3 regions of the Exiguobacterium sp. s143 genome follow, and region 1 is predicted to be linked to each of the others. Evidence: riboswitches for the same ligand, from Rfam matches in the RefSeq annotation. Region 1 holds a riboswitch; each other region holds the start of a gene.
What was found. A riboswitch is a leader RNA that binds a small molecule or an ion and turns the genes downstream of it on or off. The one in region 1 is predicted to bind lysine.

Region 1 (7,586 bases):
ACCATGTTGTCGAAGTTATCGAACGGTTCACCGATACCCATGACGACGACGTGGCTGACACGTTCTTCGTTACCGACTGCATCGAGGTGATGTTGGACGTTCATGATTTGCTCAACGATTTCGCCTGCTGACAAGTCGCGGCTCTTCTTGATCAGACCACTTGCACAGAAGCTACAGCCGATATTACAGCCGACCTGTGTCGTAACACAGACAGAAAGACCGTACTTATGACGCATCAGAACTGTTTCAATCAAGTTACCATCATATAATTTGAAAAGGAACTTGATTGTTCCGTCTGCTGATTCTTGCTTGACCGCTTCTGTCATCGAGTCAATCGTAAAACTCTGATCTAACAACTCAAGGCAATCCTTGTTGACATTCGTCATTTCCGCGAAAGTCGTGACACGTTTACGGTAGAGCCAATCCCATACTTGTTTGGCACGGAATGGTTTGTGCCCTTGATTCGATAACCATTCTGTCATCTGCTCAAGCGTTAATCCATAAATGGATGGTTTATTCATTTCGAAAGACCTCATTTCTTTTTCCAGAACTACAACATTCCTTTATCTTAGTAAAAATCAGCGCGTGACGCAACGTTCAAATCCTAAATGTTCACTTTCTGTAAAGTTTTTGCGCCACTTTCGATCAAATCGACAGACTCCGACGTCCGAATTGAACGACTGCTCCAGTCAAGAACACGAGACAGAGGACAAGTAAAAGAATGGAATGAAGAAGAAAATGATTCGTTCCTTCTAATAATTGCGTCGTGTTAAACAAGGAGAAGACGGATAGATAACGGAGCCACTCCGTCTTGTCACTTAGCTCCGACAGAATCGTCAAGACGATCGATAGGACAAGCACACTACCGGCAAGCGAAAAAGCACGACGTTCTTCGTCAAATAACGTCGCAACGAATAACGTAAAGGCACCGATCGCCAAGAGTAACAATAGCGCATTGAGCTGAATCTGCCATAAGATGACGTCATTGATCGAAATATCTGTCATCCACCAGTCGGATACCATCAAGACGAGTCCATTCAGTCCTACGAGAACCATACTTGCGATACCCATGACGATCGCGACAGCAAACGTATACGCATTCCGGGTGATCGGGGCTGCGAGATAGACGATCAGCTCTCCGTTGTCGATCGGTCGCGCAACGAGGCGCGCTGCTAATGAGAGCAAGAATAGACTCGCAATGACTTGAAAGATCAGTCCATAATAGTTCCCTCCGAGCAGATCCAGTACATTATCGAATCCCGTCACCTTATCGTATTGAAATGCTTTCAAGACTTCCGGAGGTAACGCTTCTAGTTTTGCTTCTAGTAAACCAGTCTTCATCATCGATGGATAAAGCAACGCAAGCATCAATAAGTAGAGACTCGTTCCAATCGCATAAGCAAGCACGGGCTTTCTGACCTGCTTGAATAAAGAGCGGATCAGCAATATCACGACGATTCCTCCTCTCCATAATAATGCAAGAAGACCTGTTCTAAATCATCTGCTGACGGACGAATCAGTCGCACATCATACTGAGTTAAATAAGCGATCGCCTGATTCAAGCTCAGCGTCTCGTCCGTTTGAAAACTGACTTCCAGCCGCTTCGGTTCAACACCGACTTGCATCGCGAACTGTGCTGCCTCCACCTCAGTTCGGAAGACGATCGTGTACGTCTTTCGACTCGATCGAACCAACTCATGAATATCCGATTCGACGATGATGCGCCCTGCTTTGATTAAAGCCGCTCGATCGCACGATTTTTCCATCTCCGGAAAGTGGTGTGAACTCATCAGAATCGCTTTTCCAGCATGCTTCTCCTGTTCGATCCACTCTAAAAAACGCTCTTGCATCAAAGGATCGAGTCCACTGGTCGGCTCATCAAGTAGATAGACGGGTGCATCCTTCATGAAGCAACCGACAAGTGCCAGTTTTTGCTTCATCCCTTTTGACATCTTGCGGATTTTCGTCTTCGTCTCAAAGGGAAATCGTTTCAACAACAGTTGTCGCCGTGCCGGGTCACTACTATGCAGTCGTTGCATCAAATCGAGCATGTCTGCTCCTGTCATGTCTCCAGGTAAACTAATCTCCCCCGGCAAGTAACCGACCAACTGCTTCACTTCTTTACTTTGCTTCCAGCAATCAAAACCACCGATCGTCGCCTTTCCACCATCCGCAGCCAATAGTCCCATTAAATGTCGTAGTGTCGTTGATTTTCCAGATCCGTTTGGTCCGATGAAACCGAATATCGTACCCGGATCAACTGTAAAACTGACATCGAATATTCCACGCCCCGGTGCAAACTCTTTCGTGACATGCTCCAAACGGATCATCGTCCGACCTCCTATCTTTTATTTCTTTCCTCACTGTATTCATACCCGTTTTGAAGCAATTTGTTCGGATCAAAGCGATAGATGACGAACCGCTCGTCATGATTTTTTTCATAGAGGTCTCGTAATCGAATCTCATCGATTTGCTCGAATACGGTATGGCGCTCCAAGTACTCCCGGTATTCATCGGTCGGGTAATACAAGATGAGATCAACTGAACGCGGGGAACGTTCGACCGAACTTAAAATGTGATCGATCACTTTCATGAAAATTTGTGAAGAGAATGGATTAAAGAAATAAAACTTATTCGCCTCATCCGGAATGGTATACTGCTCGGCATACGTCTGTTCGAATCGCAAACTTCCGGAACGCCGCTTCCGTCGACTTTGGTAGTTCGCCATATTCCGAAGTGCGTCCTCGTAAAATTGTCCGTTCATCTCGATTCCGATGACGGAACAATCGAATCGGTCGTGTAAGTAAAAGTTCAAACGCCCTTTCCCACACCCGAAATCAATGACCGTGTCCTGTTTTTGAAACAAATACGTTTCGCATAATTCGTCTAGTGCCGCATAAGGCGTTGGTTCATATCGATTGTAGTGACTAAACACACCATAAAGATGTTGCATCTCAATGGTCTCGATTCGTAATCGTTGATCGTATTCCTGTTCATTCATTGTCGTTTGTTCCTTCTTTCCGGCATTCTTGCCTTCATCGTACTATACTGAAGAAGTACGTTACTCGTTTTTTGAAAGGGGATTTTATGATGATCGTCGTTACGAACCGGATTAAAGTCAAAAAAGGGATGGCTGCAGCTCTCGCTCCTCGTTTTACGCGTCCAAGTGGACTTGATACGATGGACGGATTCATCCGCGTCGAGGTCTTATTGACGCAAAACATCGAAGAACACGATGAAATGAACGTCAACATGTACTGGGAAGATATGAAGAGTTTTCAAGCGTGGCGGGAAAGTGACGATTTCAAAGCGTCACATAGTCGACCTGCGAGTAGTGAGGCAGGAGAATCGCCAATGCTCGGCAGCGAGATTCTGACTTATGAAGTCGCTTCGGTCAAAGAACGCGCATGATGCACGAAAAGGACTCGTATCGAGTCCTTTTTTATATACCTATATACAAATAGTGAAAGGGTCGAATTGTCACAAATGGTATTATTTGTTATCATAGTGCCATTACAGAGAGAGAGGGTCCTTCATGAATTCATTAACTATATTTGAACAAGCCATTCGTAGCTTACCTGACGATCGTACGTTACGACGTGATGAATTATGGACGGACGATTTTTTATTGCAACAGGAGAACGAGCTGACCGTCTATTACTCTCCGATTGGCGAATATGTCAATACTGAAGCAAAAGTCGTCATCATCGGGATCACACCAGGTTTTGAACAGATGCGAATCGCTTTCGAAGAAGCGACGGATGCCCTCCATCATGGTGTTTCATTAGAAGAGACGGCACGCCTCGTCAAATATACAGCAAGCTTTGCCGGAACGATGCGACGTAACCTCGTCCAGATGCTCGATACACTTGAACTTCCAGCATTGCTCGGAATCGAGACGACGGCTAGCTTATTTCATCAACATCAGAAATTATTGCATCCAACGTCACTGTTAAAGCAACCCGTCTTTTATCGCGAAAAGAATTACTCGGGTCATCAACCGAAGATCAATCGTAGCCCTTTATTAAGGCACTACGCGGAAGAACACTTCGTCGCTGAGATCAATCAGTTACAAAAACCAGCGTTATTAATTCCACTCGGTCGGGTCGTCGAGACGCAAGTCCGTGGATTGATTCATGATGGACGAATCGAACAGCATCAGCTTCTTTCCGGATTCCCCCACCCATCTGGCGCGAACGGTCATCGAAAAAAACAATTCGAGGAAAACCAAGCCTATTTGATGAAACAGCTCATTCAACATTTTGCTGAATAAACAACTTTATCTTAAATTATCAGAATATATGGTTGAATCGCTTCTGAAATACATGATAAAGTGTCCATAAGAACAGAATATGACTATTCTATCGATGAGGTAGAGGCGCGATTTCAATCAGTACTTGGTCCGAGGATGACAACGAAGACGACTGCAGGAAAGGTGACATCGCCGAAATGACAGTATGTGTCGAGCATATCGTCGTTGGTCGATTCGGGAAACACCCGATCGATTGCCATACATAACAATTGTATGGAGCGCTCCAATTCGGCTAAGAAAGACGCATCCAGCGAGGGTGTCGGCTTTGTTGCCGGTGCCCTTGCTTTTTTTGTGCCGCGGGGTCTCATCTTTAAGCCATTTATTAAAGAGGAGGATATTTTTCATGGTCAACTATTCAGATTCCATCATTGCCCTTGTACCTGCTTTACTAGCTATCTTATTAGCCATCTTTACCCGAAAGGTCGTTCTTTCGTTAGGTGTCGGTATTCTCGTCGGTGCCCTGTTACTTCACCGTTTTAACCCGATCGATACGGTAACCTATCTCGGCAAGAACATCTTCAGCCTCTTTTGGGCAGACGGTGCCTTGAACGAGTGGAACGTCTTATTGCTTGTCTTCTTGTTATTGCTCGGCGTCCTTTCCACGCTCATTCAGACATCAGGTGGCGCTCGTGCCTTCGGTGAATGGGCTTCTACTCACGTCAAGACAGCGCGTGGTGCACGCTTAGTTGCCTTCGGACTCGGTATCTTGATTTTCATCGATGATTACTTCAACAGTCTCGCTGTCGGCAACGTCAGTCGTCCGTTAACGGATCGCCGTGGTGTCTCACGTGCAAAGCTTGCCTATTTGATTGACTCAACAGCTGCGCCTGTTTGTGTCATCAGTCCGCTTTCGAGTTGGGGCGCATTCATCATCTCCATCATCGCCGGTATCTTAACGACGCACTCGATTACGGATTACTCAGCGTTTAGTGCTTTCATGATGATCGTTCCAATGAACTTCTATGCGATTTTCGCGTTACTTTTAACACTTTACATCGCTTATTCTGGCGTCTCTGTCGGACCGATGAAACAGCATGAACGCCGTGCCGCGAATGGTGAACTTTTTGATGCGTCAAAAGGAACACCGATGGGGATGGCAAAAGAGGTCAACGAACATACGAACGGAAAAGTCCGGGATCTCGTCGTTCCGATCGTCGTTCTTGTCATTGCTACAATCAGTGCGTTACTCGGGACAGGTGCTCAGGCACTTGCAGCCGACAATCGCCCGTTTACTTTAATTGGAGCATTTGAGGCAACAGACGTCACACGTTCACTCGTCGCAGGTGTCGTCATCAGTTTAATCGTCGCTTTCCTGATGCTGATCGGACGAAAAATTCCGGGCCGCGATTACCGTGCAAGCATCGTTGCTGGTATGCGTTCGATGTGGCCAGCAGTCGTGATTCTGTTATTCGCTTGGACGATCATTGCTGTCATCGGTGATATGAAAACCGGTGATTATCTCGCGAGCTTCGTTAGCAACTCGATTTCTGCGTCGTACTTGCCGTTCTTGTTATTCTTGATTGCCGGCTTGATGGCATTCTCGACAGGAACAAGTTGGGGTACATTCGGGATCATGTTGCCAATCGGTGCGGATCTCGTCATGGCTGTCGATGCCTCACTCTTGTTACCGACACTTGCTGCTGTTCTTGCTGGATCTGTCTTCGGTGACCATTGTTCACCGATTTCCGATACGACAATCTTAAGTTCGACAGGGGCTGGATCCCATCATATCGATCACGTTACGACACAGTTACCGTATGCGCTAGTCGGTGCCGTCACTGCGGCAGTCGGTTATTTAGTCATCGGTTTCACGGAGTCTTCGGTATTCGGTTTCATCGGAGCTCTTGTCACATTCGTACTCTTCGTCGTCGTCTTGAACGTTCTCTCGAAAAAAGGCGAAACCGCTTCGGATTTACAAACGGATTGATGAAACACTTTATGAAAAAGGCATTGGATGCGCGCATCCAATGCCTTTTTTATATCTATTCGTTTCACACCATCAATAAACACACATCATTCGCGAACGCTACCGGATCCTCAAGTGGAAGCCCTTCGACAAGTAATGCTTGTTGATACATCAGTTTGGTATAGCGCTCGAATTTTGAACGATCGTTTTGATACGCCGTTTCAAGAGACTCGAACACTGCGTGTGACGGATTCAATTCAAGAATCTTGACCGCTTCTACCCCTTCATTATTCGGCATCGCCTTCAGAATTTTCTCCATCTCGATTGAGACAGCGCCGTCCGTCGCAAAGCAGACAGGATGCGATTTTAGACGTGTTGAGGCTTTGACTTCCTTGACTTGCCCACTTAGCACTTCCTGCATGGCTTGGAACATCTCTGCTTGTGCGTCCGTCGTCTCCGCTTCCTCCGCTTCAATCCCTAAATCGCTGCTCGTGACCGACTTGAACGTCTTCTCGTTGTACGTCACGAGCATCTGGATCGCGAACTCATCGATCTCTTCCGTGAAGTACAAGATATCATACCCTTTATCACGGACGAGCTCGGATTGTGGTAATTTATCCAGACGATTCGTACTCTCACCAGCGGCGTAGTAGATATGTGCCTGATCTTCCGGCATCGCTGCGACGTATTCTGCGAGTGTGATCAACTTCTTCTCCTTAGCTGAGTAGAAGAGGACGAGGTCCTGCACCTGTTCTTTGTGCATGCCGTAATCATTATACATACCGAACTTCAGCTGGCGTCCGAACGCTTGATAGAACGTTTCGTACTTCGTGCGATCCTCGCGCAGGAGGGCTTCGAGTTGTGTCTTGATCTTACTTTGGATATTTTTCGCGATCAATTTCAATTGACGATCGTGCTGCAGTAACTCGCGCGAGATATTGAGCGATAAGTCTTCCGAGTCGACCATCCCTTTGACGAAACTGAAGTGATCCGGCAACAAGTCGCTGCATTTTTCCATGATCAAGACACCGTTGGCATAGAGTTCAAGACCCTTTTCAAATTCCTTCGAATAATAATCGTACGGTGCCTGCTCTGGAATGAATAAGATCGATTGATAACGAACAGCGCCGTCGACACTGATATGAATGTGTTTCGCTGGTGTGTCGAAACCATAACGCTTCTCTTGGTAGAAGTTCGTATAGTCTTCGTCTGTCAGTTCCCGTTTGTTCTTCCGCCAGATCGGCACCATGCTGTTGATCGTCTTGACGACTTCGACCTCTTCCGTCTCGTCACTGCCTTCGATCGGCTGACGTTCGAGTTCCTTCATCTCGATCGGATAACGGATGAAATCCGAGTATTTTTTGATGA
Region 2 (7,586 bases), on a different contig from region 1:
ACAGCGATTCATCTGCTTGTCCTCGATGAAAAGAGTCGACCGGTCGCAACGGGACGTACCCGCCCATATGACGACCAAAGGATGAAGGTAGAACGTGTAGCAACGCTAGCGACAGCACGAGGAAAAGGATACGGTGGTGAGTTGATGCAGGCGATGGAGCGTGTCGCACGGCGTGAAGGGAAACAACTTCTGACACTCGGTGCACAAGTTCAAGCCATCCCGTTTTATCAAGGACTCGGGTATACGATCGTCTCCGATGAATTCGATGATGCGGGCATCCCACACCGGACGATGGAGAAAAAAATGTAAGTCATTTTGAAAGAAATCCTGCAAAAAGGGTTTCTTTTTTTTGTTTTCTATGTATATATATAATTCATAATGAATTTTTATACATACAGATGAATTTAAAACCAGGAGGTAATTATACATGTCGAAACAAAAATTGATCTTAGCGTACTCTGGGGGACTTGATACATCGGTAGCCATCAAATGGTTGAGCAAGGACTATGACGTCATTGCCTTATGCATGGATGTCGGAGAAGGAAAAGATTTATCCGTCATTAAAGAAAAAGCACTCCTCGTCGGTGCGATCGAATCGATCGTCCTCGATGTTAAAGAAGAATTCGCACAAGACTTCGTCTTGCCAGCACTTCAATATGGCGCGCATTACGAAAATGCCTATCCGTTGATTTCAGCGCTTTCGCGTCCGTTGATCGCAGAAAAGCTCGTCGAAGTCGCGCATCAACATGGTGCAACAGCGGTTGCTCACGGATGTACCGGAAAAGGGAACGACCAAGTCCGGTTCGAAGTTTCGGTCGCAGCACTTGATCCATCACTCGAAGTCATCGCACCGGTTCGGGAATGGAAATGGTCACGGGAAGAAGAGATCGCCTATGCGAAAGAAAACAACGTGCCGATCCCGATCAACCTCGACAGCCCATACTCAATCGACATGAACCTCTGGGGACGGAGTAACGAGTGTGGCGTCCTAGAAAACCCTTGGACAGAGCCACCACAAGACGCTTACGCGTTAACAGTAGCGCCAGAAGACGCACCGGATCAGGCAGAAGAAGTCATCATTGGCTTTGAAGCAGGTGTTCCGGTCTCGATCAACGGAACGACATATCCACTGGCGAAACTGATCACGGAACTGAACATCATCGCTGGTGCACATGGGGTCGGACGGATCGACCACGTCGAGAACCGTCTCGTCGGTATCAAATCGCGGGAAGTCTATGAGTGCCCAGGAGCAACGGTTTTACTCAAAGCTCACGCTGCACTCGAGACGATTACATTGACGAAGGACGTCGCGCATTTCAAACCACTACTCAGCAAACAATACGCAGAAACGATCTATAACGGTCTCTTCCATGCACCATTGACAAAAGGCTTGAAAGCATTCCTGACGGCGACACAACAGGACGTCACAGGAGAAGTTCGCGTTAAACTGTTCAAAGGAAACGCAACCGTGACAGGTCGTCAGTCCGCTGTCTCACTCTACGATGAGAAACTTGCGACGTATACGAAAGAAGACGCGTTCGATCATGAAGCAGCAAAAGGCTTCATCAAATTACACGGACTTGCCGTTTCGACTCATGCGAGCGTACATCGTCAAGCGGGTGTAACGAAATGACCAAACTCTGGGGTGGACGTTTTACGGAAAGTGCTTCCGCTCAAGCGGAAGCCTTCGGAGCATCGATCACGTTCGATCAAAAATTAGCGAGCGTCGATTTAAAAGGCAGTCTCGCACACGCGCAGATGCTATTTGAACAAGGGATCCTCGCTCAAGACGAGTGGACACAAATCGAGCAAGGACTGAAGCAACTGGAAACGACGTTAGCGGATCATGTGTATACGCTAGCAGATGAAGACATTCATATGAATCTCGAGCGTCTATTGACGGAACAGATTGGTCCGGTTGCAGGAAAACTGCATACGGCACGGAGCCGAAATGACCAGGTCGCAACGGATTTACATCTATGGATGGAACAACATGTTGAAGCGTTGACGACGGCATTACGCGAGCTCCAATCGGTTATCACGGAACAAGCTGAGCAACATATCGAGACGGTCATGCCAGGTTATACGCATTTGCAACGGGCACAACCGATCTCGCTTGCGCATCACTTGCTCGCTTATTTCTGGATGTTCGAACGTGATGTCGAACGGTTGACGGATAATCAAAAGCGGATCCGGAAATCACCGCTCGGGGCAGGCGCGCTCGCAGGGACGACATTCCCAATCGATCGTTTCCGTTCTGCCGAGTTGCTCGGTTTTGAGTCAATCTATCCGAACAGTCTCGACGCTGTCTCCGACCGCGATTTCGTCATCGAATACCTCGGGATCGCCTCGACCGTCATGATGCATCTCTCGCGTTTTTGTGAAGAAATCATCATCTGGGCATCGCAAGAATTTGGCTTCATCGAGTTGTCTGATGCCTTCTCGACAGGGTCGAGCATGATGCCACAGAAGAAAAATCCTGATTTCGCTGAATTGATTCGTGGGAAAACGGGGCGCGTCTACGGCAATCTGATGGGCTTCTTGACGACGATGAAGGCATTACCACTCGCTTACAACAAAGACATGCAAGAGGATAAGGAAGGGGTCTTCGATACAGCAGATACCGTTCTCCAATCCGTTCAAATCTTCACCGGAATGATTGAATCTGCGACGTTTAAGACCGAAGCGCTGAAGAAGGCGACAATGCAAGACTTCTCGAATGCAACGGAACTCGCCGACTACCTTGTAACGAAAGGCATACCGTTCCGGGAAGCGCATGAAATCGTCGGCAAAGCCGTCCTTTACTGTGTGCAGAACGGTTGTTTCCTGAAGGATTTGAACCTCGAGACGTATCAAACGTTCCATCCTGATATCACAGAAGACGTCTATCCGCTCCTCGATCCGGTTCAAGCAGTAGCACGCCGGACTAGCTACGGCGGGACAGGGTTTGCTGCCGTGTCGGAGCAACTCGAACTCGCGAAACAGCATCTTGCGAATTGACGAATTTTGAAAAAAAACAGTCAAATGACTGGATTTAACAAAAGATGTCTGCTATAACTGTAACTAACAACCGACAGATAGAGGCGCGGATGACATGAGTAGCATCATTCTTGAAGGCAAGCATGCCGAATGATGTGAAAGGGGAAGTCCGCCGAAGTGAACGAGAAGATGCTTCTTCTTGTTTGCTGGTACAACGGTTAAGATCCGTTGTACTGCCGAAACCGATGTTTCGGAGCGCTATCTTACGTAAAAGAACGAATGACTTTGTCTTCGTTTGTCCGATCGTGATAACGACGGGCCGTAGGAACGCTCCTACCGGCCCGTCGTTTTTTTTCTGTATCGGGACAAAGGAGATAGGATTGTGACAACTGTACTTAAATTTGGTGGAAGCTCGGTTGCGACTGTCGAACAGATTCAGTCTATTGCGAATTATTTGAAGAGTCGCGCAGCCGAAGGTGAAAAACTCGTCGTCGTCGTTTCGGCGATGGGCAAGATGACAGATTCTTTGATTGCTCAGGCGCAAGCCATCACAGATCGCCCCGAGCGCCGAGAACTCGATCGTCTGCTTGCCATCGGAGAAGAACAGACGATTTCATTACTCAGCATCGCCCTCAACTCACTCGGCGTCAAAGCGTTATCGCAAACAGGCGCTCAAGCGGGAATCAGTACGATGGGATTGCATACGAAAAGTAAGATCAAACAGATTGATGGAAATCTATTACGACAAAAACTCGAAACGTACGATGTCGTCATCGTCGCCGGATTCCAAGGTGTCAACGAACTCGGTGATGTCACGACGCTTGGACGGGGTGGGTCGGATACAACGGCAGTTGCCCTTGCGGCAGTCCTTGATAAACGGTGCGAAATCTATACCGATGTCGACGGTGTCTATACAGCTGATCCGCGAATCCATGCTGCTGCTCAACCGATTCCGCACATCTCATATGATGAGATGATGGAGATGAGCGCCCTCGGGTCGAAGGTCATGGAAATGCGGAGTGTCGAACTAGGAAAAAAATACGGCGTACACATCTTCGTCGGGAAAACACTTGAATCGAAAAGGGGAACATGGATCATGGAAGCGACGGAAACAATGGAACAAAAAGCGGTGACGAGTGTCAGTGTGACGAAGAACGTCTTGACGGTATCAATCAAACACGTACCGCAAACGAACGCAGCAGTAGCCGATATCTTCGAACTGTTATCCAATCGCCACGTCAACATCGACATGATCAGTCAAACGACGTTCGACAGTGACATCTTCTTATCGTTCTCATGTCCACTCGATGAGGAAGAGTTCCTCGATGAAGCATTGAAAGACATCATGGATCGCTTCACGACAGTCAAGGTCGACCGCCACAATCAACACGCGAAATTATCTGTCGTCGGCATCGGGATGCGGGATGCAACAGGTGTCGCTTCGAAGTTGTTCGCAATCTTCCGAGCGGAGAACATTCCGTTCTATCAAGTTACGACTTCAGAAATCAGCATCTCATACACGATTGCACAAGCAGATATTGAACGGACGGTTGCAGCGATTGCAAACGCGTTCGAGTTATAAGGAGGAAAACAGGATGTATCATGTAGCAGTCATTGGAGCAACCGGCGCCGTCGGTCAAAAAATGTTACAAGTACTAGCCGAACTGGACTTCCCGGTCAGCCGCCTGTCCGCTTACGCTTCTGCTCGTTCAGCAGGGAACACGGTACAGTTCAAGGAAGAAGCCATTACGATCCAAGCACTGACACCAAGTATCACGGAAGACGAGATTGACGTCGCGTTGTTCGCGGCGGGCGGAACGATCAGTGAACAATATGCCCCGTTACTAGCTGAAAACGGAACACTCGTCGTTGATAATTCAAGTGCTTTCCGGATGCAGGAGACGATTCCGCTTGTCGTGCCAGAAGTCAATCCACAAGCGATTCAAGCGACGGACCGCTTGATCGCAAATCCGAACTGTTCGACGATTCAATCCGTCGTCGCCTTAGCACCGCTCCAGTCACTGGGATTCGAGCGTGTCAACTATACGACGTATCAGGCCGTATCCGGTTCTGGTCAAAAAGGAATAGAGGATCTGGCACGTGGAGCACGCGGAGAAGAGCCCGTCAATTATCCGCATCCGATTCACGATAACATCTTGCCACATATCGATGTGTTCCTTGAGAACGGCTATACGAAAGAAGAGCAGAAGATGATTGACGAAACACGGAAAATCTTCAATCTTCCAGCACTACCAGTCAGTGCGACATGTGTGCGTGTTCCAGTCACGAATTCTCACTCGGTTGCGATCAACGTCACGTTTACGCAGCCGACGACGGTTGCAGCGATCCGTGAAGCACTTGAAGGCGCACCGGGCGTCGTCCTCATCGATGATGTCGCGAATACGCGTTATCCGATGCCACTCGATGCAAGTGGTACGGACGACGTCTACGTCGGTCGGATTCGACAAGATGATAGTCTCGCGAACACGTTCCATCTCTGGTGTGTAGCCGACAACATTCGAAAAGGTGCCGCCTCGAATGCCGTACAAGTCGCACGCCAAGCAATCGAACAGTCGATTCATTCATAAAAAAGGAGGAGTTCTTCATGTTCAAAGGAGCAGGTACAGCGCTCGTCACACCATTTAATGAAGCAGGCGAGTTGGATCTACACGTATTCGAACGCTTGATCGAGCAACAACTCGCAGCAGGAATTCAGGCGCTTGTCGTCGGAGGAACGACAGGAGAAGGATCGACACTGACGAACACGGAATTCGAACAACTACTGACGACTGCCGTTCAAATCACGGCAGGACGAGTACCAGTCATTGCCGGAACGGGTTCGAACAACACGGCAGCAACAATCGAGAAGACGTTACTCGCAGAGCGCCTCGGTGCGGACGCAGCGATGCTCGTCACACCGTACTACAATAAAACATCGCAAGCGGGTCTCGTCGCACATTTCACGGCGGTCGCTGATGCAACCGAATTACCAATCATGCTGTACAACGTTCCATCGCGGACAGGAGTTGCGATCGCAGTCGAAACAGCAGTGACGTTAGCACGTCATCCACGAATCCAAGCGTTTAAGGAGGCGAGTGGAGACGTCAGCTTCATGGGTGAACTGATGGCGGCGATTCCGGAAGATTTCGCGGTCTTCTGTGGAAATGATGATCAAATCCTGCCGTACATGGCATGGGGGGCACAAGGCGTCATCTCAGTTCTTTCGAACCCGTACCCAGCAGAGACACAAGCACTTGCTGAGGCGTTACTCGCACAAGATCTCGTCACAGCTCGCCGGATTCAGGCAGACTTGTTACCGGTCATCGGTGCCTTGTTCAGTGACGTTAATCCGATTCCAGTCAAAGCATCGCTTGAAGAACTTGGCTTTGCTGTCGGTGCGCCGCGCTTGCCGCTCGTCCGTCAATCGGAAGCGGGACATGCCCACTTACTCGAAACGATGCGGGCTTACAAAGGAGTGGTTCGATGAAACTCGCGTTACACGGTTATGGGGCGACAGGACAATACGTCGTCGAACTCGCACCACAAAGTGTCGTGGCGATCGTTGACCGGACGAAGTCATCCGATACGATCGCTTCATATGCCGAGCTAACAGAGATGTCAGAAACGGTCGATGCGATCATCGACTTCTCGCATCCGAGTTTGCTACCTGATCTGCTCGCATACGGGCTGGCGACAAAAACACCACTCGTTATCGCAACGACTGGTTTTTCTGAGGCGGAACTGGCATCGATTAAGGACGCCGCAAAAGAAATTCCGATCTTCCAGTCGTACAACATGTCGTACGGTATCGCGATGGTGCAGCAACTGCTGAAGACACTTGTGCCACTAGCAGGAGCGTATGACATCGAATTGCTCGAGAAACATCATAACCAAAAAGTCGATGCGCCAAGCGGAACGGCTGAGTTGTTATTGCAAACGATTCAGACGGCACGTGACGTCACACCGGTATATGACCGGTCACAGACGCGGCAAAAGCGGGAGACGAACGAGATCGGGATGCACGCGATGCGCGGTGGAACGATCTTCGGAGAACACGAAGTCTTATTCGCAGGTGTCGACGAATTGATTGAAATCAAACATACAGCGCTATCGAAAAAAGTATTTGCTTCTGGTGCGATCAAAGCAGCTGAGGCACTCATTCAAAAAACAGCGGGACTCTATACATTAGAGACGCTCTACACACAGGAGGATTCACATGTTACTCACTGATGCTTACGAAATTGCTAAATTCATTAAAGATGCTAAAAAACAAACACCGGTAAAACTTTACGTCAACGGCGATTTGGCGGGCTTGACGATCGAAGGCGCTACAGCATTCGGATCAGATGAATCAAAGATTTTCTTCGCGGATGCAGGACTTGCGGCTACTTTCTTAGAAAAGTATTCAGATCGCATCACGGATGTTCACGTGGAGTATGACCGTCGCAACAGTGCGGTACCAATGCTTGATACACGTCACTTGAATGCGCGCATCGAACCAGGTTCATGGATTCGTGATCATGTCGTCATCGGTGACAACGCAGTCGTCATGATGGGTGCCATCATCAATATCGGTGCATCAATCGGAGATGGTACAATGATTGATA
Region 3 (7,586 bases), on a different contig from region 1:
AACGCGTCATTCTTTTTGTTATGAGATAAGGGTGGCAGATCATCATTCTGCCACCCTTACCTTTGTGGAAACTGACTTTTGAGTCAGTCCCTTTCGTCAATCAATCCAGATTCGGTTCTTTTTTTCCGTGCAAGAAGAAGGACAGAATCAGTGCAAGCGCAGATAAGACGGTTGCAATCCAGAACGCATCGGTGATCCCTTGGATCGTTGCTTGTTTCGTCAGCATCGTAAACCAACTCGTTGAAGCGGCTTGTGAGCTACCCAGCTGTTGTCCAAGATCGTTTAAATGTTGTGAAAGCGTCGGGTCGAGCGTCGTAAACTGATTCGCGTCGTCTGCCAAGTGAGCCGTCGTTTGACGGGTCATGACGGTGACGAGAATTGCCGTTCCGATGGAGCCGGCGACTTGACGAAGTGTGTTTTGGGTCGCGTTTCCATGCGGGATCATCTTCATCGGTAAAGCGTTCATACCGGCAGTCATGATCGGCATCATGATGAATGCCATACCGAATGACCGAAGCATGTAGATGCCCATGATGGAATAATACGACGTATCCATGTTCAATTGCGTCAATTCCCATGTCCCGTACGTCATCAACGTCAAACCGAAGATAGCGAGCGGACGAATACCGAAGCGGTCAAATAAACGACCGGCAATCGGTCCGGTGATACCCATGATCAGTGATCCGGGTAAAAGGAGAAGACCTGAATCGACCGGTGAAAAACCGCGAATGCTTTGAAGGTAAATCGGTAAAAGTAACATCCCACCGAACAACGCCATCGTAACGATGACATTGATAAAGAGGGTGAACGAAAATTCCGGTACCTTCAACACGCGAATGTTCAACATCGGATCTTCCATCGACAGCTCACGCATCGCAAAAGCTGCAATTCCAATTAAGCCGATGACGATCGTGCTGATGACGATCGGGCTATCCCAGCCGTCATTCCCGGCTTCACTGAATCCGTAAAGGAGGCTCCCGAATCCGATCGTACTGAATAAGACGCCCAGTGCGTCAAAAGAAGGTTTCGAGAGTGGCTGCGTCAGGCGGAACCAGGCAGTACCGAGTAACAACGTCACTAATCCAAAGAACGACATCGCATAAAACATGACGTGCCAGTCATAGTTTTGGATGACATATCCCGTGATCGTAGGTCCGACAGCAGGAGCCAGAATCATCGCGATTCCGAGCATTCCCATGGCAGCACCGCGCTTATGCGGTGGGAACAATGTCATGAAGACGTTTGATCCGAGTGGCATCAAGATACCAGCCCCCGCTGCCTGAACGACACGACCGATCATCATGACCGGGAAGTTCATTGCCATCGAACAGATGACCGATCCGAAGAAAAACAGTGTCATCGAAGCGAGGAACAGCTGGCGGAACGTATAGCTTCGCATCAAAAAGGCACTGATCGGAATCAAAATCCCGTTAACGAGCATGAAGCCCGTCGTCAACCACTGGGCAGTGGACGTCGACACGTTGAAGTCATTGATCAGAACTGGTAACGCGACATTAATCAACGTTTGGTTCAAAATAGCAATGAACATACCGATGAGTAAGACCGTCAGTACTTTCGGAATACTGACGTTTTCAGTCGATACCTGTTTTGAAGGTGCTGCGACTGGTGGTGTCACGGTCATCGTCGGTTCCGCCTCGAGGGATTCCTCAAGAGTCGGTCCGTCCGTCGCCAGCGCCGTGTCGGATGAGCGACTTCGACGGGCGATCCAGTTGACGCCGATGATGATCAGAATCGTGAACGCACTGTATCCGAACAAGAAGGTAGTAGACATGAACGTCCCTCCTTAATCCTTATGAATGCGGACGGTCACATTCATACCAGGTCGAATGTCGAGTGATTTTTCTTGCGAGAGTGATACTTTAACTGGAATGACTTGTGCGACTTTCGTGTAGTTCGCGTTTCCGTTTGAAGAAGGCATCATTGAGAACGTGGAAGCCGTCGTCATACCGATTTGCTCGACTTCACCAGAAAGTGTCGTGTCCGGATAGCTGTCGACATAGACATCCACTGTTTGTCCGACTTTGATTTCATCGATTTCTGTTTCTTCGATGTTCGCTGTGACCCAAAGGTCGTTTAAGTCAAAACCATAGGCGAGAGGTGTACCTGCTGCGACGAAGCCGTTCTTTGTCGCCATCGACTGAACGATCGTTGCTTTTGAGGGCATTGAAACAGAGAGGTCCGTCGGTTTTTGTCCGGCTTGTGCCGTCATGACGTGTCCGACTGTTGCTCCACTGGCGAGTGATTCGCCTGTTTTCGCAGACCAGTCTGTTAATTTACCAGCGCTTGGGCTCGCAACCGTTATCATCTTACCGTCGATTTTCGCATTGTCTGTTTTGACATAGCTCGTTGCTTGATCGTAATAGTAGTATCCGACAACACCACCACCGATTAAAACGATGAGTGTCACGATATTGATGATCAATAATTTTTTCATACTCATGGGTGTGTTAGCATCCTTTCTTGTGTACAATCGATTCAAAAAAAGTACTCCTCTGGGGGGAGGAGTAATTAATATAGTTAATTATATGGATCATTAGCTAACAAACAACCGACAATTTCCGACAAAATGTTGGAAAAATAGATGATAACGGATTCATTAATGAAAAGAGGATGAAAAAGGAGTGAAATATGGATGAATGAGAGCCGTGATCCCCGACCAAAACGGTCACGTGACCGTATTACAATGGAATTATTTCGTTTATTGAAGACGCACAGCTTCTCGAGTATTACTGTCAAAATGCTGACGGATGGAGCCGGTGTGAACCGTTCGACCTTCTACGCACACTATACGGATAAGTATGATTTGCTCGACCAAATCGTTGAGGAGCAAATGAAGGCACTTGAACAAGCAATTCGGATCACGGGTACAGGAACTGTCTTTCCGACAGTCGAGCAGGTGAGTCGCTATTTTGCTCGTTTGTTCATTCATATCGAAGAAAATGAATTATTCTATCAAACGATGCTCGTTCAAGGACCGATCAAAACGTTCATCTCCCGTTTTCTCGATACATTGAAAGATAACTATCGTCTTGTGTTTCGACCGCAAATCACAGAAGAAGCTACGTTCGTCGATCGGGACTTATTATTGAACTATGTCATTGGTGGACAGTTGGGATTGTTGATTTCTTGGTTACGAAACGGTCGACCGTATTCATCAGAGTATATGGCAGAACAATTAAGTCGGATGATCGTCTTTGGAACGGTTGAGAGTATCGGTTTTCCTAAAGAGACGGAATGAGGACGTAAAAAAGACACTTCCCTGCGGAAGTGTCCAATCAGTTTAAGCCTGTCGGAATGCGAGTTCTTTCGTATAGATCGTACTCCGATTCCGTCCGCTTTCTTTTGAATAATACAACGCTTTATCTGCCTGTTGTAATGCTTCAAGTGACGTATGCGAACCACTGGAATGTGAAATCCCAAGTGAGATCGTAATTTGTAGATCAGGTACATCTGCTGTCGGGAACAGGTTACGTGCGACCGTCAGCCGAGCTAGTTCTGCTATTTTTTGCGCTTCTTTCGCCGAAGTACTTGGTAAGATGATTAAAAATTCTTCACCACCGTACCGTCCGACGAGGTCGTCTGGACGCGTCAAGGAAGCGAGAGTCATGCCGAGTTGGCGTAACACATCATCGCCCGCATCATGACCATATGTATCATTGACATGCTTGAAGAAATCGATATCGATGAGCACAAGTGAATAGCCTTGATCGGTCGAACCGACAAGCGATAGCGAGTCATCCAGACGACGGCGATTGGCGAGCCCTGTCAAAGCATCCGTCATGGCGAGTTTCTGCTGATACTGGATGTTTTCGAAGTGACGGCGTAATTCCGTCAGTAATCGAAAGGCAACAAAGCCAGCTAATAAATTAAAGAAGACGTACGCAATCGAGATTTTAAAGAATGTCGACCAGCTGTGCGTCAAGATGTAGATGGCGGGTAACGAATAGAGAATACCGACCAACACCATAAGTTGAAAATGACGCATCGAGACATGGACGAATCGACGAATGATCCCAATCGTCGTGATGAATAAGACGATGATCAGCGTAGATAAATAAAATCCTTCCATTTGATCAACTGGTGTTAAAAAGTAACGTGTCCCGATGATCATTGCTCCTGCAACGATGGCGCTTGGGAAACCACCGAACAGCATGGCGATCGCGACGGGAACGATACGTAAATCAACACGGGCGACATCGATTTGGATCCCATTGAACATCAATAAAACCGCAATCAGACCAGAGACTGCTCCGAGTATAAGTCGAATGCTCCATTTGGAGTTCAATGAAATACGCGGTTGATTCCGAAACGGTAAGAACAAGAGAGTAATCGTTGTGAACAGTAGACAAAAGTTAATGATGAATTGATTCATGATGGACAACAAATCCTCCCAACTCCCCCAGCTAACAGATTTCCATATATATACTTCCAGTATACTCAAGTAGATAACGGTTAGACAGAGGGAAATCTTTAGACCAAAATAGAAAAAACGGTAGAAAATCTACCGTTTTTAAGAAGATGAAGTAAGGGTATCCTCATCCATCGTCTGTAAAATTTTATCAAAGACATGAATCATCGTTTCGAGCTCTTCTTCCGTCAATGTACCGAAGCGGTCTTGTAAATAGTTTTTCCGGACGATTTCGAGATCCCGAAATGCACGTTCCCCGTCCTCCGTCAAAGCGAGTACGATTGAACGACGATCTTCCGTCGAACGTGTCCGTGTGACATATCCTTGTTTATACAGCTTATCCGTCAAAGCAGTGACTTGACTCGTCGCGAGCTCAAATTGTTCCGCAAGAAGCGTCGGGCGCTGAGGACCATTTTCTGAAAGGCTTCGTAAGATGAAAAACTCACTCCGGGTCGCCGTTCCTTCAAATAGCCGGTTAAGTTCACGTCGCAGGGTACGAAGAATGACACGCATTTGTTCCTCGAGTCGATAAGTTAGCAAATCACGTTCCTGTGGCATGCAAGCAGCATCCTTTCTCTCAGTGGACTTCTACCATTTAGTGTACTAAACATATCGGATTTTTACCATCGACTACCCCAGATTCGAAAAAGGCAATTGACAATTTCGTGGCGTTTTGTGTAATATGGCGTAGTAATAACTAACTTAATTCAGTTCTCACTCAACCAGTGGGATGGAGGTTGCAGTTCTTAAGAGTACGGTTACGGATGTCGTCAAGCGACAGATGAGGTGACCTGAAAGGAAGAATTGCCGAAATCAATCATCGCTTTGAAGATGATCGATTGGGATTAGATCAAATAGGTCTAATACTGTCACAAGTCGGGTATCACCTACTTGTGGAGAGCTATCTTTCACGACGGTAGAATGAGGCGCATCCATTTTATTATGTTGCGTTCTCATCTTCCATCTGGAAGATGAGGGCGCTTTTTGTTTTTTCATTCAAAAAGTGTCCTCTCAAAAATTTATTAAAGAGAGAAGCGAACGAAATGAACAATCTAGATGTGAAACAAACAACAGATTCGACAGCAGAAGGATTAAAACGTGGATTACAAGCCCGTCATATGTCAATGATCGCCATCGGTGGAGCGATCGGAACAGGACTCTTCATTGCGTCCGGTGCTTCCGTCGCAGCAGCAGGACCAGGTGGGGCGCTCCTATCGTATGCAATCGTTGGTCTGATGGTCTACTTCCTCATGACAAGTCTTGGTGAAATGGCAGCGTATATGCCGGTCGCTGGATCCTTCTCGACCTATGGAACGAAATTCGTCGATCCATCATTCGGCTTTGCGCTCGGCTGGAACTACTGGTACAACTGGGCAGTCACGATCGCAGTCGAGCTCGTCGCAGCACAAATCGTCATGACATATTGGTTCCCGGATGTTCCTGGATTTTATTTCAGTGCCTTGTTCCTCTTACTCATGATTGGCTTGAACTACTTCTCCGTTAAGGGATTCGGGGAAGCGGAGTATTGGTTTGCGATGATTAAAGTCGTTACCGTCATCGTCTTCTTAGTCGTCGGTGTTGCGATGATTCTTGGTGTCTTTACATCAGAGCCACCGGTTGGCTTTAAAAACTTTGCACTTGGCGATGCACCGTTCGTCGGTGGGATTCCTGCCGTCATCGGTATCATTCTCGTTGCCGGATTCAGTTTTCAAGGTACAGAACTGGTCGGGATTGCCGCGGGTGAGTCGGAAGATCCGAAAAAGAATGTTCCAAAAGCAGTCAAACAAGTCTTCTGGCGCATCTTGCTTTTCTACGTCTTCGCGATTTTCGTCATCGGAATGCTCATTCCGTATACGAGTCCGAACTTGGTTTCCAATGACATTACGGACGTAGCGGTTAGTCCGTTTACGCTTGTCTTTGAAAAAGCGGGTCTTGCCTTCTCAGCAGCACTCATGAACGCCGTCATCTTGACGTCTGTTCTATCTGCCGGAAACTCAGGTATGTATGCTTCGACTCGGATGCTTTATACGCTTGCTCGCCAAGGGGATGCACCGAAGTTGTTCGCGAAAGTATCGAAAAACGGTGTACCGCGTAACGCTTTGCTCGCAACAGGAGCAATCGGTGCACTCTGTTTCTTGACGTCGATGTTTGGTGGACAAGTCTACTTGTGGTTACTCAATGCTTCGGGGATGACAGGCTTCATCGCATGGCTCGGGATTGCAATCAGTCACTATCGTTTCCGTAAAGGATTCCTTGCACAAGGTCACTCGTTGAAAGACTTACCATATGTTGCACCAGCGTTCCCGTTCGGTCCGCTGTTCGCATTCGGTCTTTGTTTCCTCGTCATCGTTGGTCAAAACTACGCAGCATTCCTTGCGGATCAAATCGATTGGGTCGGAATTGCCGCAACGTATGTTGGTATTCCATTATTCCTTGCCTTCTGGTTAGGACATAAATTCAAAAATCGAACGTCGATCGTTCGTTATGACGAGATGGACTTCCCGGAACATCCACGTCAATCATAATGTGTGAACCACCTTCTATAAATGAAGGTGATTGAGATTGAAGACAAAGTGCAATTTTTCTCTGATGAGTCTGATGAGAAAGATTGCGCTTTTTTGTTCGTTTCGAATCGTTTTTCCAGGGACAAGCATCGCTTCGCTGCAGGGTCGCTCTTGCTTGTTTTTCCCTAGGAAGCGATGTCGAGTGAACAAAACGCTTCTCTGATTCTCCTGCCGGTATAAAAAAGAATGACACGTTACACGCCACTCCTACAGGAAAAAGCGCAATTTTGTGCTTTCAGAGACAAACAAGACCCGTTTTCCTGCTCGACTGGAGCGGGAAAACTGGCTTGTGTCTCGCATGAGGAAAGGGCGTGAAAAGACGCGTCATTCTTTTTTTGAGTCAGCCCATTTTTCTGCAATCGGAACCACCTTCTAGAATGAAGGTGGTTTTTTATTCAATTAAATGAAAACGTTTTCTAAAATATAGTTTTGAAAAAGTATAAAAAAGGAATCAATGAATACATATTCAAAAATAGCAAATATGAATAAAGAATAGGGGGAGACGCATGACTACATCTGAATTATTTTTCACATTAGGTTCTGCAGCGTTTTTCATGTTGCTCGTTGCCTACATATCCTACCGATTGACGCGT

Region 2: another riboswitch for lysine. It lies ahead of KNQ03_RS15010 (aspartate kinase); the one in region 1 lies ahead of KNQ03_RS13870 (Na+/H+ antiporter NhaC family protein).
Region 3: another riboswitch for lysine. It lies ahead of KNQ03_RS11665 (amino acid permease); the one in region 1 lies ahead of KNQ03_RS13870 (Na+/H+ antiporter NhaC family protein).

Annotation. Positions count from the first base shown of each region.
Region 1 is NZ_JACSMX010000004.1:175,681-183,266, forward strand. Features, by position in the region: gene rlmN (dual-specificity RNA methyltransferase RlmN) at 1-521, opposite strand, end outside; gene KNQ03_RS13845 (ABC transporter permease subunit) at 646-1,452, opposite strand; gene KNQ03_RS13850 (ABC transporter ATP-binding protein) at 1,449-2,330, opposite strand; gene KNQ03_RS13855 (class I SAM-dependent methyltransferase) at 2,342-3,001, opposite strand; gene KNQ03_RS13860 (heme oxygenase) at 3,091-3,411, shown strand; gene KNQ03_RS13865 (uracil-DNA glycosylase family protein) at 3,536-4,273, shown strand; lysine riboswitch at 4,366-4,544, shown strand; gene KNQ03_RS13870 (Na+/H+ antiporter NhaC family protein) at 4,656-6,239, shown strand; gene htpG (molecular chaperone HtpG) at 6,304-7,586, opposite strand, start outside.
Region 2 is NZ_JACSMX010000005.1:173,924-181,509, reverse strand. Features, by position in the region: gene KNQ03_RS15025 (GNAT family N-acetyltransferase) at 1-309, shown strand, start outside; gene KNQ03_RS15020 (argininosuccinate synthase) at 428-1,633, shown strand; gene argH (argininosuccinate lyase) at 1,630-3,000, shown strand; lysine riboswitch at 3,071-3,248, shown strand; gene KNQ03_RS15010 (aspartate kinase) at 3,362-4,561, shown strand; gene KNQ03_RS15005 (aspartate-semialdehyde dehydrogenase) at 4,575-5,567, shown strand; gene dapA (4-hydroxy-tetrahydrodipicolinate synthase) at 5,585-6,466, shown strand; gene dapB (4-hydroxy-tetrahydrodipicolinate reductase) at 6,463-7,209, shown strand; gene dapD (2,3,4,5-tetrahydropyridine-2,6-dicarboxylate N-acetyltransferase) at 7,196-7,586, shown strand, end outside.
Region 3 is NZ_JACSMX010000003.1:58,051-65,636, forward strand. Features, by position in the region: gene KNQ03_RS11640 (DHA2 family efflux MFS transporter permease subunit) at 101-1,792, opposite strand; gene KNQ03_RS11645 (HlyD family secretion protein) at 1,805-2,461, opposite strand; gene KNQ03_RS11650 (TetR/AcrR family transcriptional regulator) at 2,654-3,259, shown strand; gene KNQ03_RS11655 (diguanylate cyclase) at 3,302-4,393, opposite strand; gene KNQ03_RS11660 (MarR family winged helix-turn-helix transcriptional regulator) at 4,532-4,987, opposite strand; lysine riboswitch at 5,153-5,341, shown strand; gene KNQ03_RS11665 (amino acid permease) at 5,473-6,954, shown strand; gene KNQ03_RS11670 (solute:sodium symporter family transporter) at 7,500-7,586, shown strand, end outside.